DNA from 2 places in the Spirillospora sp. CA-108201 genome. Region 1 is predicted to be linked to the other one. Evidence: predicted binding sites of a transcription regulator. Region 1 holds the regulator's gene; the other holds the start of a gene.
What was found. Region 1 encodes HspR, which represses chaperone genes until heat shock. Its sites were predicted from a motif close to ANTTGAGTCNNNNNGACTCAANT; they were not measured.
Positions count from the first base shown of each region.

Region 2: the regulator HspR is predicted to act here: its motif matches at 2,392-2,414, upstream of lon (endopeptidase La).

Region 1 covers NZ_JBNJNE010000001.1:5,731,415-5,736,001, reverse strand. Annotated here, with positions in the region: gene clpB (ATP-dependent chaperone ClpB) at 1-1,305, opposite strand, end outside; gene ACQEU6_RS27625 (heat shock protein transcriptional repressor HspR) at 1,361-1,807, opposite strand; gene dnaJ (molecular chaperone DnaJ) at 1,813-2,991, opposite strand; gene grpE (nucleotide exchange factor GrpE) at 3,076-3,726, opposite strand; gene dnaK (molecular chaperone DnaK) at 3,723-4,587, opposite strand, start outside.
Region 2 covers NZ_JBNJNE010000001.1:9,181,197-9,185,783, forward strand. Annotated here, with positions in the region: gene ACQEU6_RS43910 (hypothetical protein) at 1-53, opposite strand, end outside; gene ACQEU6_RS43915 (hypothetical protein) at 108-395, shown strand; gene ACQEU6_RS43920 (phosphodiester glycosidase family protein) at 609-1,613, opposite strand; gene ACQEU6_RS43925 (hypothetical protein) at 1,822-2,220, opposite strand; gene lon (endopeptidase La) at 2,450-4,587, shown strand, end outside.

The DNA of each region.
Region 1 (4,587 bases):
CTCGTCGGTCTCCTTCTCCAGGTTCATCTGCTCCATCTTCAGCCGGTCGACGGCGCGCTGCAGCTCGTCGACCTCGACCGGCCGGGAGTCGATCTCCATGCGCAGCCGGGACGCGGCCTCGTCCACCAGGTCGATCGCCTTGTCCGGCAGGAACCGTGAGGTGATGTAGCGGTCGGACAGCGTCGCCGCCGCCACCATCGCCGAGTCGTTGATCTGCACCTTGTGGTGCGCCTCGTAGCGGCCCTTCAGCCCGCGCAGGATCGCGATCGTGTCCTCGACGGTCGGCTCCCCGACGAACACCTGCTGGAACCGGCGCTCCAGGGCGGCGTCCTTCTCGATGCGCTCCCGGTACTCGTCCAGCGTCGTCGCGCCGATCATCCGCAGCTCGCCGCGGGCCAGCATCGGCTTCAGCATGTTGCCCGCGTCCATCGCGCCCTCGGCCGCGCCCGCCCCGACGACGGTGTGCAGCTCGTCGATGAACGTGACGACCTGCCCCTCGCTCTTCCTGATCTCGTTCAGGACGGCCTTCAGCCGCTCCTCGAACTCGCCGCGGTACTTCGCGCCCGCGACCATCGCGCCGAGGTCCAGCGAGACCAGCCGCTTGCCGCGCAGCGACTCGGGGACGTCGCCCGCGACGATCCGCTGCGCCAGGCCCTCCACCACGGCCGTCTTGCCGACGCCGGGCTCGCCGATCAGCACCGGGTTGTTCTTCGTCCGGCGCGACAGCACCTGGATCACCCGGCGGATCTCCGGGTCGCGGCCGATGACCGGGTCGAGCCGGCCGTCGCGGGCCGCCGCCGTCAGGTCGACGCCGTACTTCTCCAGCGACTGGTAGGTGCCCTCGGGGTTCTCGCTGGTGACGCGGGCGTGGCCGCGCACCTTCTCGAACGCCTCCAGCAGCGCCTCCGGCGTCGCGCCGAACTCCTTCAGCAGGCCCGCCGCCGGACCGCCGTCCGCCGCCAGCCCCACCAGCAGGTGCTCGGTCGAGACGTACTCGTCCTCCAGCTGCTTCGCGCGGGCCGCCGCCGTGTTGACCGACCGCTGGAGCTGGCCGGACAGCCGCGGCGTCGCCACCGTCGACCCCTGCGCCTTCGGCATCGCCGCGAGCTGCTCCTCCGCCCGCCGCCGGATCACCTGCCAGTCGGCGCCGACCGCCTCCAGCAGCGGCACCGCCGTCCCGTCCGGCAACCCGATCAGCGCCACCAGCAGGTGCTGCGGGTCGACCTCCGGGTGCCCCTCGGCCGCCGCCCTGCGGACCGCGATCGACAGCGCCTCCTGGCTCTTCTGCGTCAGCTTGTAGTCCATCGCCCCACCCCGTGCTCTGCTCCTTCTGGGGGACGGCCCCCAGACTCCCGTCGGGTCAGTCCGAGTTGCGCTCGTGCCACACGACGACGCTCGTGTGCCTGATGGGCACGAGGTCGGCGCCGGGGGTGCCGCCCGGTTCGCCGTGCCGCCGCTGCTGCGCCAGCCGCGCCGCGACCGCGCGCGTCGATTCGAGTTCGTTGGCGAGTTCCTCCAGCGCCGCGTGCGCCTTGGCGAGCTCCTCCCGGAGCAGCACGTTGTCGCGCTGCAGCTCCAGGATGTGCTTGATGCCGGACAGGTTGACGCCCTCCTCCTGGGAGAGCCGCTGGATCTCGCGGAGCATCACGATGTCCCGCATCGAGTAGCGGCGCCCCCGGCCGGCCGTCCGGCCGGGCGACACCAGGCCCATCCGGTCGTAGGTGCGCAGCGTCTGCGGGTGCAGCCCGGACAGCTGCGCCGCCACGGAGATCACGTAGACCGGAGTGTCGTCGCCGAAGGGATCCATGAAGATCACTCCTGTCTGGCCTGCTGGAGGAGGTCGGCGCGCAGGTCGTCGCCCGCGCCCGCCGTGCGCAGCCGGTCGAGCGCCTCGCGCGCCTGCTCGTCGAGCTTCTGCGGGACGTGCACGTCGACGGTGACCAGCAGGTCGCCCTTCGTGCCGTCGCGGCGCGGCGCGCCCCGGCCCTTCACGCGGAACTTGCGGCCGTTCGGGGTGCCCTCGGGCAGCTTCAGCGTGACCGGCTGCCCCTGGAAGGTCGGCACCCGGATCTCGCCGCCGAGCGCCGCCTCGGGGAAGGTCACCGGGACGGTCAGCGTCAGGTTGTCGCCGCTGCGACCGAACACCTGGTGCGGCAGCACCTTGATGTTCACGTACAGGTCGCCGGCCGGGCCGCCGTTCTCGCCGGGCGCGCCCTTGCCCTTCAGCCGGATCTTCTGCCCGTCCGCGACGCCCGCCGGGATGCGGGCCTGGATGGTCCGGGTGCCGGTCGCGCGGCCGCTGCCGTGGCAGATCGGGCACGGGTCGTCGACGACGAGGCCCCGGCCGCGGCACTCCTTGCACGGCTCCTGGAAGCCGAAGTTGCCGAGGTTGCGGGTCTCGTGCCCGGTGCCCTCGCAGCTCGGGCACACCCGCGGCACGGTGCCGGCCTTGGCGCCCGTCCCGCGGCAGCCGTTGCAGGCCGCCTCGCTGGTCAGCTTGATCGGCACGGTGACGCCGTTCATCGCGCGGCCGAACGACAGGGTCACCTCGGTCTCGACGTCCGCGCCGCGCCGCGCGCGCCGCGTCCCCGTCGTGCGGGTGCCGGCACCGCCGCCGCCGCGCCCGCCGAACAGGCCGCCGAACAGGTCGCCGATGCGCTCCCCGGCGCCGCCCGGCTGCGTCCCGCCGCCGGTCTGGCCGAACAGGTCGCCGAGGTCGAATCCGAACCCGCCGCCCTGCTGGCCGCGGAAACCGCCCGGCATCGAGCGCACCGCGTCGTACTCCTTGCGGCGCTTCCCGTCGGACAGGACGTCGTAGGCCTCCGAGACCTCCTTGAAGCGGTCCTCCGCCTCGGCGTCGCCCTTGTTGGCGTCCGGGTGGTACTTGCGGGCCAGCTTCCGGTAGGACTTCTTGATCTCCTCCTGGGAGGCCGTCTTCGCGACACCGAGGACCTTGTAGTAGTCCTTCTCCAGGTAGTCCTTGGTGCTCACGGCGCCCCGCCTTCTGCTATCGCCACTTGCCACATGTCTTCAGGCCCCTGCGGGGCCCGCCCTCGCGGGCGGGCCCCCTGGGGATCATTCGCCCGGTTCGTCGTCCGCCTCGCCCGGCCCGTCGCCGGACTCGCCGGCCGCGGAGTCCGGGTCGGGGTCGGCCACCGCCACGCGGGCGGGCCGCAGGACCCGCTCGCCGATCCGGTAGCCGGGCTGGAGGACGTCGGTGACGCTCGTCTCGGTCACGTCGGCCGAGAGCGAGTGCATCAGCGCCTCGTGCACGACCGGGTCGAAGGGCTCGCCCTTCTCCCCGTACCGCTCCAGGCCGAGCTTGCCGGTGACCGCCTCAAGGCTCTCCGCGACGGACTTGAACCCGCCGGTGAGCTCCTCGTGGTCACGGGCGCGGCCGATGTCGTCCAGCACCGGGAGCAGCTCGGACAGCACCTGCCCGAGGGCCTGCTCGCGGACCGCGACCCGGTCGCGCTCGACGCGCTTGCGGTAGTTGTCGTACTCGGCCTTCAGGCGCTGGAGGTCGGCGAGCCGCTCCGCCAGCTGGGTCTTCAGCGAGGAGTCCTCGCCCGTGGCCTTGGCGCCGCCCCCGCCCACCGGGGCCTCCGGGGCCTGCGAGGACTCCCCCGCCTGCGCCCGGACCTCCCCCGTCTCGGGATCGATGCGCCGCTTGTCGCGGATCACCGGGCCCTCCTTCTCCTCGCCCCCGTTGGGAGAGGACGTCACGATGCATCACCCTTCGGCTTGTCCTCGTCCACGATCTCGGCGTCGACGACCTCGTCGTCCTGCGGCTCGCCGCCCTGGGTGCCGGCCGTCGGGCCGTGGTCCTCGGCGCCGGCCTGCGCGCCCTCGGGGTTCTGCGCGTACATGGCGGCGCCCATCTTCTGGCTCACCTGCGCGAGCTTCTCGGCGCTGCCCTTGATCGCGTCGACGTCGGTGCCCTCCAGGGCCTTCTTGACCTCGGCGACCGCGTCGCCCACCTCGGTCTTCAGCTCCGCGGGGACCTTCTCGTCGTTCTCCCGCAGGAACTTCTCGGTCGAGTACGCGAGGGTGTCGGCCTGGTTGCGGACCTCGGCCTCCTCCTTGCGCCGGCGGTCCTCCTCGGCGAACTGCTCGGCGTCGCGCATCATCTTCTCGATGTCGTCCTTGGGCAGCGCGCTGCCGCCCGTGATGACCATCGACTGCTCGCGGCCGGTGCCCTGGTCCTTCGCGCTGACGTTCACGATGCCGTTGGCGTCGATGTCGAAGGTGACCTCGATCTGCGGGACGCCGCGCGGCGCCGGCGGCAGACCGGTGAGCTGGAAGGTGCCGAGCTTCTTGTTGTACGCGGCGATCTCGCGCTCGCCCTGGTAGACCTGGATCTCCACGGACGGCTGGTTGTCGTCGGCGGTGGTGAACGTCTCCGACCGCTTGGTCGGGATCGTGGTGTTCCGCTCGATGATCTTGGTGAAGATGCCGCCCTTGGTCTCGATGCCGAGGCTCAGCGGGGTCACGTCCAGCAGCAGGACGTCCTTGACCTCGCCCTTGAGCACGCCGGCCTGGAGGCTGGCGCCGATCGCGACGACCTCGTCGGGGTTGACGCCCTTG
Region 2 (4,587 bases), 3.4 Mb from region 1:
CTCTTGCCGCCGGTCGTCGAGTCGAGGCGGTCGTTGAACGCCCGATCCGACACCGCGGCGGCCGGATCGAGGGGGCGTCGGCGACCCGCCCGCCGGTGGCGTCCGCGATGGCCTGGCGGAAAGTGCGGTGGCAGCTCATCCTGCCGCGCTCGGCCAGGCGGACCACGCAGTGCCTTCCGGCCGCCTGGGCCGGCCCGCGCTCGGCCCGCGCACCGCTCGCCGCCGCCGGCCGCGAGCCGAGGGCCGATGCCGCGACGGAGTGGGCGCCGAGCACCAGCCCGGCGGCCGCCGCGATCGTCGTGATCCTGCTCGTCATGGTCATCGGGTCCCCCGCCGATCCGCCGTCCGGCCGTCGAGATGCGCGACCTGACAGTCGAAGGACCGTCGGTCACTGAATGTCATCAGAACTTTGCTCAAAGTGCCCATTCGGTCGCCTGTGGCCGGCGGGTGCCGCTTCTGTATCTCCGGGTCGGTGGCCGGTGTCCGTTCCGCGTGAAGGTGGCGAGCGTGGGGCATTTCGGCGGGACTTGGGCCATGTGACCACGGTGCGCCGGGTGACCCGCGCCGACGAGCGGCATCCCACCCCCGGCCTTCGCCCCGAGGGTGGTTCAGCGCGGGACGGCCACCAGCGCCATCGGCAGGGCCGAACGCCGGAAGTCGACCAGCGGCCACAGCAACTGAAGTCGGCCGCCGTGCATGGCCAGCTCGTAACGCCCGCAGAAGTCCCGCCGGTACCCGCCGGCCGACACCTTCTGGCAGGCGACCGGCCCGCCGTCCAGGTTCAGGGCCAAGCGCAGGTCGAGCCCGGCCCGGGGCAGGAACGCGGCGAGCGAGGGCAGGGAGAAGTAGGCATCGCGGGTGGTGCCGACGATGATCCACCCAGCGCCGTCCTGTCCGAGGAAGCTGCGGTTGGCCAGCCATCGCTCGTCCGTGCCGTCGGTCCGGCCATGCCCGTCGGCTCCCAGCAGCATCGGGTAGGACACCATAGCCTGGCTCGTGCCGCCGATGGCCCGCCGCCAGTCGAGACCGGCCAGGTCGACCAGCCGGGCACCGCTTGGGCCACCGGACCCGCCGACCGCGAACGCCCCGTGCGTGGCCTGGTAGGACGCAGGACCGAGTCGGTGGCCATCGCTGACCACCGGGGTGTCCGGCGTCCCGTGACGGACGTAGTAGCTGCCGTTGACGACCAGCGCCGCCCCGGTGGCCGCCATCCAGTCACCGACGTCCCGGTCGCCTTCTGGGCGATTGAGCACACGGAACCGGTAGCGGGCCGGGTCGATCCGGCTGAGCAGCAGGGCGTCCACGGGTTGCCCGCCCACCCGGACGGGCAACTCGGTGACCTCCAGCCCGGTGGCGACCTGATGCCAGCGCACCGGTTCGGCCGCATCAGGCGTGCGCTGTCCGGCCAGCGACAATCGGATCCCCCGGGACAGCCGAGGGTCGTCCGGGGCCACGTCGCCCCAGACATTGGCGCCGCGACGCAGCATGACGTTGACGGCGTACCAGCCGCCCTTCCCGTATGCGACCCCCACCGCCACCGACGCCACCAGGACGGGAGCCAAGGTCAGCGCGACAATCCATCGCCACCATCGCAGGACTCTGGTCGAGATCATGCGAATTATGACGCGTGACTTTCGCAGCCGGTTCGGATCAGACGCCGTCTGCGCGGCGAGGCGGACAGCACCCTGGCAGTGGTGGCGGCGTGCGACGCTGTGCGCGAGGGCCCGGCGCGAGAGAGGCCCGACGCGACAGCGCGTCGGGCCTCGATGTGGGACAGACCGGCTCCTTGGCGCGGGTGCGTGGTCTGCAGTGTCGGCGGAGCTAGTGGGAGCAGGCCGCGTCAGAGGCGCTGGCCACCGCCCGACCGTACTGATTGGGCCGGTCGGAGTAGAACAGCACCGCTTCGGGGTCCTGCAGATGCGCGGGGACCCTGGTCAGAGCGAGGTTGTAGACCTCCTCACGGGTCGCGCCGTTCGGCTGCACCGTCAAGGTACCGCTGTGAAAGTGCCCCTGGTTCCAGACGGTGATCACCGTGTGGAGTTCGGCCGCTCCAGATCCGTCCTCCTCACCGATCTCGTTGGGCTCGGCGTAGAGGAACTGGATCATGCCGCGCTGCTCAGCCTCGGAAAGCCGTGCGAGCACCAGCCGGAGGAGTTGCGCGCGGGTCGCGGTTCCCTCGGCATACACCTTCTCGATGTAGCTGCGCGGCTCCAGCAACATCAGGTGATCGCGCTCCGGCCAGGACTCATACCCCACATGCGTGCCGAGCGTCGCCGACGATCACCGGCCCAGGTGGTCGCGCTGCCCCTTGTAGGAGACGAACCCGCGCCGGCCGGCTCGGCTGATCGCTGAGAGCGAACGTTGCTGAGGAAACAAAATGCTGCTCCGTTTTCTTGAGTGTGTATGACTCAATCTTGCGGTTGGGTGTCCTACTGAGTTGGAGCTGAGCATGAGCGAGACCCTGACGCTGCCGGTGCTGCCCCTGGAGGACGGGGTCGTTCTGCCCGGCATGGTGGTGCCCCTGGACCTGTCGGAGAGCGGCGAGGTCCGGGCCGCCGTCGAGGCCGCGCGGGCGGTGGCGCAGTCCAAGGGGCCGGGCATCCGGTCGGCGGCCAAGCCGCGGGTGCTGCTGGTGCCCCGGCTGAACGGGCAGTACGCCGGCATCGGCACGCTCGGCGTGATCGAGCAGGAGGGGCGGCTGCCCGGCGGCGAGCCGGGCGCGGTCGTCCGCGGCGTGCAGCGGGTGCGGATCGGCACCGGGACGACCGGGCCCGGCGCGGCGCTGTGGGTCGAGGGGACGGCGGTGGAGGCGCCGCCGGCGACCGGGCGCGCGCAGGAGCTGGCGAAGGAGTACAAGGGGCTGGTCAGCGCGATCCTGCAGAAGCGGGGCGCCTGGCAGGTCGTGGACGTCGTGCAGCAGATCGACGACCCCTCCACGCTGGCCGACAACGCCGGGTACGCGCCGTACCTCACCGACGAGCAGAAGATCGAGGTCCTGGAGACCGTCGACGTCGTGGAGCGGCTCGTCCTCGTGATCGGGTGGACGCGCGACCACCTCGCCGAGCTGGACGTGGCGGAGACGATCCGCAAGGACGTCCAGGAGGGCATGGAGAAGACGCAGCGGGAGTTCCTGCTGCGCCAGCAGCAGGAGGCCATCCGCAAGGAGCTGGCCGAGCTGAACGGCGACCCGGCCGACGAGGAGGACGACTACCGGGCCCGGATCGAGGCCGCGAACCTTCCCGAGAAGGTGCGCGAGGCGGCGCTGAAGGAGGTCGACAAGCTGGAGCGGTCGTCCGACGCCTCGCCCGAGGGCGGCTGGATCCGCACCTGGCTGGACACCGTCCTCGACATCCCCTGGAACGAGCGGACCGAGGACGCCTACGACATCGCGGGCGCGCGGGAGATCCTGGACGCCGACCACGCCGGCCTCGACGACGTCAAGGAGCGCATCGTCGAGTACCTCGCCGTGCGCAAGCGGCGCGAGGAGCGCGGGCTCGGCGTCGTGGGCGGACGCAGGAGCGGCGCGGTGCTGGCGCTGACCGGTCCTCCCGGCGTCGGCAAGACGTCGCTGGGCGAGTCGGTCGCGCGGGCCATGGGACGCGAGTTCGTGCGGGTCGCCCTGGGCGGCGTGCGGGACGAGGCCGAGATCCGGGGCCACCGCCGCACGTACGTGGGCGCCCTGCCGGGACGCATCGTCCGCGCCATCCGCGAGGCCGGGACGATGAACCCCGTCGTCCTGCTGGACGAGGTCGACAAGGTCGGCGCCGACTACCGGGGCGACCCGACCGCGGCGCTGCTGGAGGTCCTCGACCCCGAGCAGAACCACACCTTCCGGGACCACTACCTGGAGGTGGAGCTCGACCTGAGCGACGTGCTGTTCCTGGCCACCGCGAACGTGGTGGAGGCGATCCCCGGGCCGCTGCTCGACCGGATGGAGCTGGTCGAGCTGGACGGCTACACCGAGGACGAGAAGGTCACGATCGCCCGCGACCACCTGCTTCCGCGCCAGCTCGGCAAGGCGGGGCTGGAGGCGTCCGAGGCGGCCTTCGGCGACGACGCGCTGCGGCTGCTGGCGGCCGAGTACACCCGGGAGGCCGGCGTGCGGTCCCTGGACCGCTCGATCGCGCGGGTGCTGCGCAAGGTCGCGGCCAACGTCGCGCTCGGGAAGGCGGCGCTGCCCGTCCGGATCGGCGCGGACGACCTGAAGGACTACCTCGGCCGGCCGCGGTTCACCCCGGAGGTCGAGCTGAGCAGGAACGAGCGCCGCACCGGCGTGCCGGGCGTGGCGACGGGCCTGGCCGTCACCGGCGCGGGCGGCGACGTCCTCTACATCGAGGCGTCGCTGGCCGACCGGGAGACCGGCGACACCGGCGTGACGCTCACCGGCCAGCTCGGCGACGTCATGAAGGAGTCGGCCCGGATCGCGCTCAGCTACCTGCGCTCGCGCGGCGCGGAGCTGGAGCTGCCGGTCGGCGACCTGAAGGACCGCGGCGTGCACGTCCACGTGCCCGCCGGCGCGATCCCGAAGGACGGCCCGAGCGCGGGCATCACGATGACGACGGCGCTGGCGTCGCTGCTGTCGGGCCG